DNA from 3 places in the Oceanobacillus sp. FSL K6-0127 genome. Region 3 is predicted to be linked to each of the others. Evidence: riboswitches for the same ligand, from Rfam matches in the RefSeq annotation. Region 3 holds a riboswitch; each other region holds the start of a gene.

Region 1 (3,284 bases), 1.5 Mb from region 3:
TATCTGTAATAACACCAATTCGTTTTCGATAGGATGGCTTATTTAATGAAGCAACAGGCAAATTAAATACGGTCGCATCTCCAGATGTTTGCATCAATTGTCCAGTTAATATTTTTATAGTTGTCGTTTTTCCAGAACCACTCGGTCCTAAAAATCCAAATGTCTCTCCTTTTTTTACTTGAAAGCTTACATCTTCCAATGCAGCTTTATTACCAAAAATCTTTGCTAATGATTTCACTTCAATAATGTTTTCCAAAATTCTTCCTCCCCGTAGATCTCGTTTGTTTGTGACTCTAGAATAAATGGAAAGCGAAGGGAAATCAGCATATTTCCTATGAAAAGAGTATTTTTCAAGGTGAATGGCGCATTTTTAACGCTCAATTATCCGAGTTGCAAGTCTTGATATTTCTACTTTTTCGATGAACGGAGCTTATTTAAGGCCGAGTAGATCTTTTAATTCCGCCATTTTTGTTTTAGACAGCGGAACCTGCGACTTTTCCTTGTCATCCAAAATCAAACTATAACTATTTCGAGTCCATGTGATCACTTCACGAACCTTTTGTAAATTTACAATATACGAGCGGTGACATCTGAAAAATCCAAAATGCTGCAGGCGCTCTTCTAAATTCGTTAAGGTGAGTGAGCTTGGAAATGCTTCCCCTTTTATGTAAATATTTGCTTGACCATCATTGCTTTCAATATAATCAATCTCAGGGGGGTCAAATAAAACAATTTTATCGTTAACTTTCGTTGGAATTTTATTCAATTGAATTGGCTTTGTGTCTTTTTCATTATCTGTTTCTTCTGCTGGAATTAATTCTGTATCTCTTTCCTCTGTATCTTCCTCTGTTTCCGTCTCAATAATTCGTAAACCATCTTCATCCAATCGATAAACACGATCAGCAACCGTGACGGCACTTTCCATATTCCCAGTTAGAACAAGTATACTTTTATCTTCTTCTTGTATCTTTCTTGTAATATTAATAAATACACGTTTTGTCTCCATGTCTACATTCAAATCAGGCTCCTCAAAAACAAATAAAGAAGGATCCTGAATCAATAAACGTCCATATTGTACACGTTTCATTTCCGAAAATGTTAAATCTCTAATTCTCTTGTTTTTCTTTCCTTCCAGCTGTGTTAGATGGATAACTCGTTCAAACGTTTGTTTAACTTCATATAAGTCATAAAAAAATCGAAAATACTCAGAAACCGTTAATCTCTCATACATCCCATCTTCAAAAAAGCAAATACCAACTTGATGTAAAAATCCTCGCTTGTTTTCTGCAATAGTTACTTCCTTTACACGGATTTCCCCATTTACAATGGGGATTTTTCCGAGAATCATATTTAAAAGCGTGCTTCGAACATTTAGCGTTGAATAAATGGCAGTAAGCTCCCCTTCAGCAATTTCTAAATTAAAAGCAGGAAATAGCTGTGTATCCTTTTCATGTTTTTCTATGTTTTTCATAGTTAAAATTGTCATTCTATCAGCCTTTCTTTAATACTTTTTTATATGTATCCTTTTATTCATTGTTATCTCCCATTACACAATAAAAAGTGCAATCACGTTCCGCTAAATCAAGAGTATGTACCATTTTTTTCGTAACGCTTCTACTATATAATTAGCAGACTACATTAGTTATACCATGTTTTCCATGTTAATAATGACAAAAGTTAAAAAATTTGTTAAGCTTAGAGATGAATTTACAATTCTATCGCATTTAAACTACTAGGGGTGCCCAAAAAGCGTGGGCTGAGAGGGAAGCGTGTATCATTTCCCGACTCTTATGGACCTGATCTGGTTAATACCAGCGGAGGGAAGTAGTCTGACATATGTCTAAACTATTTTTCACACGTATCAAGCTAGGTCCTAATGGATCTAGCTTTTTTACGTCCAGTTCTAGCTCCGTGTCCGTAGCTAAACTTCAAAATCCAGGAAGCAGCAATTGCTATAAAGAAGCGTACTGGTTTACATCACTGCTTTTTGTGATACCCCAGAAATGGAGGACTTGATGAATCGAACACGTTTATTAACTACTATGGCAGTATTTATTGCAATTGGGACAATCACCGCTCAACTATTATGGTTTCCCGCTGGAATTGCTAGAGCCTATCCTGTCCAGCATGCAATTAATGTCATGGCAGCTGTTACGCTTGGACCAGGTCCAGCTGTCGTTATCGCTTTTATGATTAGCTTGCTTCGCAATATGCTCGGGCTAGGGACATTATTAGCATTTCCCGGTGCGATGGTTGGCGCCTTTTTAGCAGGTTATCTTTATAAAAAATCCAGCAAGAAATCATTAGCCGCTATCGGTGAAGGCGTTGGAAGCGGGATTTTCGGTGCACTTTTCGCTGTCCCATTTGCTTACATTTTTATGGGAAGTTCTGCCGGAGCATTCGCCTTTATCCCACCATTTCTTGTTAGTAGTATTACTGGTTCTATTATCGGCTTATTTATCGTATCCAGGGTTTCAAGTAAACGTTTAATTCGTAATTAAATTGCATGATTTATAAAAGGATTTGAAATAACGACACTTATATGTGAGGTATCTTCTGAAAGGATGGTGTATAACCAATGAAACAAGTAGCATGTGCACTTACAATTGCCGGTACAGATCCAAGTGGCGGTGCAGGTATCCACGCTGATTTAAAAACATTTCAAGAGCTGCAAAGCTATGGGATGTCCGTAATTACTTCGGTTGTGGCTCAAAATACAACAGGTGTTCAAGCCGTTCACCATGTACCGATTGAAATAATTGAACAGCAATTAGACTCCGTGATTTCTGATATGCCTATTCACGCACTGAAAACTGGAATGATCGCCAATCAGGAGATGATGAAAGTTATCCAGAAAAAAATAGCAGCACTTCAAGTTCCATATGTCCTGGACCCTGTTATGGTTGCAACGAGCGGAGATGCTTTAATCGAAGAAGAGGCACGTGATTATTTACGCAAACAGCTTTTACCCCTGACAACACTTGTAACACCGAATATTCCAGAAGCTGAATTTCTTATTGGAGAAACGATTAAAACAACAGATGATATGAAACAAGCTGCAGAACTGCTTGTGAAGGAATTCGGTGTTGGTGCTGCCTTAATCAAAGGTGGACACAGAGAAGGGGAAGCAATTGATTTCCTTTATGATGGCTCAAATTTACACAGCTTCTCAGCAGAGCGAATTGATACTAAAAACACACATGGAACTGGTTGTACGTACGCTGCAGCAATCACTGCTTATTTAAGTAAAGGTTTGTCTTTGTATGACGCTGTTAAAAATGGAA
Region 2 (3,284 bases), 970 kb from region 3:
TTTTGTTACTGCTTCTGAATCAACATCAGCTGTCGCCTGCTCCCGGGCATGATAACGATTGGTAATCGTGAGTACCGCTATTTCGATAAATACCTTTGGACTATTCGTCCACTTGATCTCTTGTTGGCACTGATTCAGTTGGATAATTGCATCCTGAATCCATGAGGTTGATACAGAATCAGAAAGCGCAAGGAAGTTATCATCCACTCTTGCTCTCTCCAACAATCCTTCTAGCGATGGAGCACTTTTGAAAAGCAATAGATCACGCATAAAATAAATCAGATCATATACAAATCGTCCAGGATCTTTCCCCCGTTGGATCAAATCATCCAATAGCTGTAACGCCTGTTCCACATCTTTTTCATGCATGGCCTTTACGATATCGGTGAGCACTTTCTGGGAAACACCACCAGTAACAGCCAACACATCATCGAGTTCTACCTGGTCCTCACTATAGGAAATTGCTTGATCCAGAATACTTAACGCATCACGCATTCCACCTTCTGCTGCTAATGCAACAGTATCCAATGCCTCTTTCGAAACAGAAATATTCTCTGCTTCCATAATCGTTTGCATACGATCTACAATTGCCTGATTGGATATCGGTTTAAAATCGAATCGCTGACACCTAGAAATGATCGTTAATGGAATTTTATGTGGCTCGGTCGTTGCCAAAATAAAGACGACATGTTTTGGTGGTTCTTCTAACGTTTTTAGTAATGCGTTGAATGCATTAATTGAAATCATGTGTACCTCATCAATGATGTACACTTTATATGGTACTGCGCTTGAAGCATACTTTACCTTGTCTCGGATTTCACGAATATCATCGACACTCGTATTGGATGCAGCATCAATTTCAATAACATCTGAAATCGAGCCATCCAAAATGCCACGACATGCATCACATTCATTACATGGTTCTTTGACTGGTGCATGCTCACAGTTAATTGTTTGGGCAAAAATCTTGGCAGCACTTGTTTTCCCTGTTCCTCTTGGCCCAGAGAATAAATAAGCATGCGAAAATTTATCTTGTACAATCGCATTCTGCAGTGTTCTCGTAATATGTGTTTGTCCTACGACATCCTCAAAAGTTCTTGGACGCCAAACGCGATATAAAGCTTGATAGCTCATAATACAGATTCCCCTCTATGATCTATTTCTAATTATACCCGATTTTAGGGGTGAATGTGAACCAAAACAGGGTTAAATATATTTTTTGTAACATTCATCTGGAGTTACTATCACATTTCGTTATAGGTGGAGAAGATTTGTTTGTTCTATGGGACTAAGAAACCAGGATGGCATATCATCAGCCACCCTGGTTTTTATAATTTTAAACAGATGCCGGATTCGTTGCTTTTTCCGAAAGCCATGTTTCAAATGTATAGGACATCTCCCAAAATGCGAGCTCATATTCTTTCGCAAGAATAAACTGCTCTTTGATTTTCTCTTTTTCTGTTTCACTTGCCTTTTCCGCTAATCCATCGAGCAGGTCAATCATTTCCTGTGTGGACTCTTGGAACCACTCACTACCATACGTGTTCAGCCAATTTTGGTAAATTTCTTCTTTCGGTTTTGCGTCCTTGTAAGTCAAACCAATATCAGCATATAACCAGTAACATGGTAGCATTGCAGCTACAATTTGAGCTAAACTTCCGGACAACGATGCACGGTACAAATGCGATGTATAAGCATAGGCAGTTGGTGCAGGTTTAAAATTCTCAATTTCTGCATTGGTAATCTTTAAAATCCCTGCATGCTCCTTATGCACTGTTAGCTCTGCTTCTGCTGTTTTCTTTGCTTTTTCTGCCAGCTTAGCAGCAACATGAAAATCATCTGAATGTGCAGCCGCAAAAGCATGCACCTTGCCGTAATGCTTCAAATAATAGATATCCTGCAGAATATAATTTTTGAATGTTTCCAGTGGCAAATCACCACTTACAATACCCTGTACAAACGGATGATTTAGACTTAATTTCCAACTCTCTTTCGTAGCCTCTCGCAATAACTCTGAAAAACGCATAGAAAATTCCTCCCCTAATTTTGTTTAATAGCCTACTTCTACTACAGCTTCATTGGTAATATTAAAAATAAACGGCTAGTCTTCTCTTATTTTTGCAATAACATCCATCAAAACATCTCCTTTCTATAAATTTAGAATGAAGAACAAAAAAACCACCCCGAAATGGAGTGGTTTTATATACAGTTACAGAATTATGTATACGTCACCAGCTCCACTTCCCTACGCTGGTACTAGCCAGTTCAGGTTCAAAGGGATCAAGAAATGAATCTTATCTCAGCCAAATGGCACCCCTAGTGGATTTTTTATATTCTATTTCTATCTTATTCCATTTTTTCATAAAAGTAAAATAATTCACACGAAAAAAATCCCAACATCCAACTCTTATCCATATGGCATGCAGCTTAGAAAGATTTTTTCTAGGTGAATTTAAAAACACTCTTTCAAATGCTTTATAGCGTTTAAAAGAGTGTTTGATTGCATTATGTAGCCGTGCACCCACTTTCGATGTGACGACCCTATGCGTTACTTAAGTTCATGGCTCGGCCTAGGCTTCCCCACGGCACACAGAAAATTCCACTTACTGCTGCTTCCTTCCGGACCTGACAGGGTTCATGGGTTCCTGTTGCGTAGGACCCGGGCGTCAACACCACTCCCTTAAGGCAGACCATAAAATCGCCACACCTAGAGTGGGAATTCAGCCTCGCTATAGCGGATTGCGAGTACAGGGCACCGCTACCTCCCCACCTAGCACGGTATTTACCATTATAGCGAAATTATCGACAAAATGCAACATCAAAAGCGGATACGCCCGGTTTACGACTATTTTTTTCTTTTTCGAAGTGCTCGAAAGAAATCCGTTAGTAATGCAGCACACTCTGTTTGTAAAACACCTGCCGTTAATTCAACCTGATGATTAAAGCGAGGTTCATTCAATAAATTCATTAATGTGCCCGCACATCCTGCCTTCGGATCAGTTGCTCCATATACAACACGTTTAATTCGCGATTGGACAATAGCACCTGCACACATCGGACATGGCTCCAATGTAACGTAGAGCGTACAATCCTCTAGTCGCCAGCTTCCAATCTTTTCATTTGCCTCTTGAATGGCAACAAGCTCAGCATGGGAAAGCGTCGTTTGCGAGGATTCTCGCAAGTTATAGCCCCTTGCAATGATTTCATCGTTATATACGATAACCGCACCAATTGGAACCTCATTTAATGTTAAAGCTTTTTGGGCTTCTTCAATTGCCGCTTCC
Region 3 (3,284 bases):
TGGATGCCATTATCCAAGAGTTGGCTCAATTGGAGGTTATTCCGAATGAATAATTCATATCCATTCGAAGGAAAGGTGAGAATCAATGAAACCAGAACCAAATTGGCAGCCCGTTCTAAACCGCATATATTAGACGATGCCACAGTCAACCGTGTCATCCGATCCTACACGGAACAGCTTGAATTTGCGCCGATCTACGAAAGGCAACTCGTCAAGTGGCAACAGGAAACGGATTTATCGTCGGCGCAACTGTAGGAACTGCAACGGCTTCAAAATCAGGTGAGTGAATTGAAACAGGCCGTTACCGATATTTTAGACTTGGCCAATGAACTGAAAGAGGGAACCATTGAAAAAATGTTATCGAAAAGTGACTTTAACGTTTCATTCATCCTTATCGGCTATAGTGAAAGATACTAACAAGTTGTATATAAATATCCACCACACGTTGTTTTAGAAGCTCATTAACCAAAACAAAACTCCCAAACAAACAGTTTCCCGAATAATAAAAAGCAAATAGGCCACAATAAACATGAAAATCAGAAAATGACTGTCATCACTAAAAGACATATGGAGGTGCAATACGGATCAAGCCATACCGTTGTCCAAATTGCAAAACAAATAAATCCCGCTTTAATCTCATTGAGCAAATCGCAATACCTGTTAAACTAGACGCAAAAACTGGAGAATTACTGGAAAGTTATACAGATGAGAGTACGGAAATGTTCCATCAGATGTATAAGGGGCCAAAATACCGTATTCAATGTGGGATATGTGGTTTGATAGAGAATGAAAATACATTTGAACAGTTTGCTAAATATGCAGGTTTTTAATGTTTGTATGTGTGTCTGCTGCGACCCTAATGATTTTTTGTTGTTGAGAAAACATTTATTTGAACAAACCTTTTAAGGAACCTAAACTCTGTTAATTAATGATCGATTATAAATATGAATCCATTATGATCAATAGTATAAATTGAATAAAAAAACAATCACGTTTTTATAGCAAAAAATCATAAAATTACGTTAACCATCCCTATTCCCTTGACATAAATTTCTAAAGATTATAACATATGGATATAACTTAATTATATGCACTAGGGGTGTTATTTAACTGAGATGAGTATTACTCAAACCCTTTGAACCTGAACTAGTTGAAACTAGCGTAGGAAAGTGTAAACTCTAAATACATACTTAAAGAACATTTATGCCTTATTCTTAATATGTAGTTATTTGTTTTTACGCAGCTTTCCTATGGGAAGGTTGCGTATTTTTTATTTTATCTATCATTTTTATGATGTAAGTTTCACGCTAAATTAATAGTATAGGAGTGGTTAGGATGATTAGAACAGTATTAGTAACAGGCAGCAGCAGAGGGTTAGGGGCAACTATTGCAAAGACATTGGCACAGCAAGGATTTCAAGTGGTTATCAACTACTATCAAAGCAAAGAAGCTGCTGAGAAGCTCGTTTCTGAGATTGGTGAAGAGAATGCTATTGCCATTCGGGCTGATGTAACAAATCGTAAAGAAGTAGATGAATTGATAAAAAAAGCAACGGAATATTTTGGCCAAATAGATGTTGTCGTCAATAATGCATTAATAGATTTCAAGTTTGATCCAACCAAACAAAAATCCTTCACAGAACTTACATGGGAAGATTATCAAAAACAACTGGATGGTACGTTAAAAGCAGCATTTAATGTCGTTCAAAGCGTCATCCCCCAATTTATTGAACGACAAAATGGAAGTATTATAAGCATTGGTACAAATTTATATCAAAATCCTGTTGTACCCTACCATGAATATACAACAGCAAAAGCTGGATTAATCGGTTTTACACGTAATATCGCTGCCGAATTAGGTGTATATGGCATAAAAGCGAATGTAGTTTCAGGTGGATTATTAAAAACAACTAACGCGAGTGCCGTTACAACACCAGAAGTATTCGATTTAATTGCTCAATCAACGCCATTGAAGAAAGTGACCACACCTCAAGATGTAGCCAATATGGTCGCTTATTTATCTTCAGAAAATGCTGACGGTATTACAGGGCAAAATTTCACAATAGACGGCGGTTTAACAATGAACTAATAGCTTAAAATACGATAGCTGATCCTTCAAAAACGGAATGTACAAGACAGTTAATAATGATGTATGTTGAGGTGTAAATAAATGACAAAAACGAAAGAAAGACAACTGCATTTAGGTGTTTTGCTGTATGGTTGCGGACACCATCAAGCTGCTTGGTTAATGCCTGACTCAAGCATTGAACATATTGGGGAGATTTCTTATTATCAATCTTTAGCACAGGTTGCGGAAAAAGGTTATTTTGATGCAGTATTTTTTGCTGATAATCAATCATTTCCGGCTAAACATGCCAGTGATATGCCAGCATTTTGGTTTGATCCAGTAGTCAATTTAACAGCTATTTCCCAAGTGACAAATCATGTTGGATTAGTTGCAACAATTTCAAGCACTTTTTCTAATCCTTTCACAGCTTCCCGGCAGCTCTTAAGCTTAGACCATATTACAAAAGGGCGTGTTGGCTGGAATCTCGTTACCTCCATGACTGATTTAGAGGCGTTGAATCATAGTATGGAAGAGCTGCCTCCTCGTGACAAACGTTATGAAAAGGCAGATGAATTCGCTGCTTTAATGAATAAGTTATTTATTTCATGGGATGATAATGCGTTTCTGCATCAGCGGGAAGAAAGAAAATTGATAAACCCATCAAACATTCAGCCTTTTCATCACGATGGTACGTATTTTAAAGTGCATGGCCCATCCACCACGCCAAAAAGTCCGCAAGGCAAGCCAGTATCCATGCAAGCGGGGGCATCTAAACAAGGCATTGCATTAGCCGCAAAATATGCCGATGCAGTCTATTCCGTGTCGTGGAACTTAAAGCAAGCAAAAAGTTTTCATAAAAAATTAGATGAACAAGTTAAACAAAGCGAAGACAGCAATAGACATATTAAAGTATTCCCAGGCCTAGTAACTTATGTAGGGCATACACGTGAAGAAGCTTTAGCCAAAAAAGCAGCTTTAGATGAGCAATTACCTATTGAAACAGCTTTAAAACAGTTGAGTTTCTTTATTCAGCAGGACTGTTCGAATTGGGAAATTGATAAAGCAGTCCCTCCATTACCTCCAGTAGAAGAATTTACTGGTCCAGTTGGACGTTACGAAACAATACTGGAAATTATCAATGATACCCAGCCTACAGTAAAAGAATTATTAGGTTATCTCAGTGCAGGCGGTGGACATCACACACTAATAGGTACACC

The links. Region 3 has a riboswitch for thiamine pyrophosphate ahead of MHH64_RS19765 (3-oxoacyl-ACP reductase). Riboswitches for the same ligand answer to the same signal wherever they lie in the genome.
Region 1: another riboswitch for thiamine pyrophosphate. It lies ahead of thiW (energy coupling factor transporter S component ThiW); the one in region 3 lies ahead of MHH64_RS19765 (3-oxoacyl-ACP reductase).
Region 2: another riboswitch for thiamine pyrophosphate. It lies ahead of tenA (thiaminase II); the one in region 3 lies ahead of MHH64_RS19765 (3-oxoacyl-ACP reductase).

What each region holds. Positions count from the first base shown of each region.
Region 1 covers NZ_CP150287.1:1,135,703-1,138,986, reverse strand. The annotation lists gene MHH64_RS05665 (ABC transporter ATP-binding protein) at 1-256, opposite strand, end outside; gene MHH64_RS05660 (LytTR family transcriptional regulator DNA-binding domain-containing protein) at 431-1,486, opposite strand; TPP riboswitch at 1,725-1,840, shown strand; gene thiW (energy coupling factor transporter S component ThiW) at 2,016-2,501, shown strand; gene thiD (bifunctional hydroxymethylpyrimidine kinase/phosphomethylpyrimidine kinase) at 2,579-3,284, shown strand, end outside.
Region 2 covers NZ_CP150287.1:567,747-571,030, reverse strand. The annotation lists gene dnaX (DNA polymerase III subunit gamma/tau) at 1-1,134, opposite strand, end outside; gene tenA (thiaminase II) at 1,337-2,026, opposite strand; TPP riboswitch at 2,226-2,328, opposite strand; RNA gene ffs (signal recognition particle sRNA large type) at 2,514-2,779, opposite strand; gene tadA (tRNA adenosine(34) deaminase TadA) at 2,846-3,284, opposite strand, start outside.
Region 3 covers NZ_CP150287.1:4,044,146-4,047,429, forward strand. The annotation lists partial or broken gene MHH64_RS19750 (transposase) at 1-53, shown strand, start outside; gene MHH64_RS19755 (hypothetical protein) at 46-255, shown strand; gene MHH64_RS19760 (DNA alkylation repair protein) at 585-830, shown strand; TPP riboswitch at 1,086-1,185, shown strand; gene MHH64_RS19765 (3-oxoacyl-ACP reductase) at 1,336-2,088, shown strand; gene MHH64_RS19770 (LLM class flavin-dependent oxidoreductase) at 2,170-3,284, shown strand, end outside.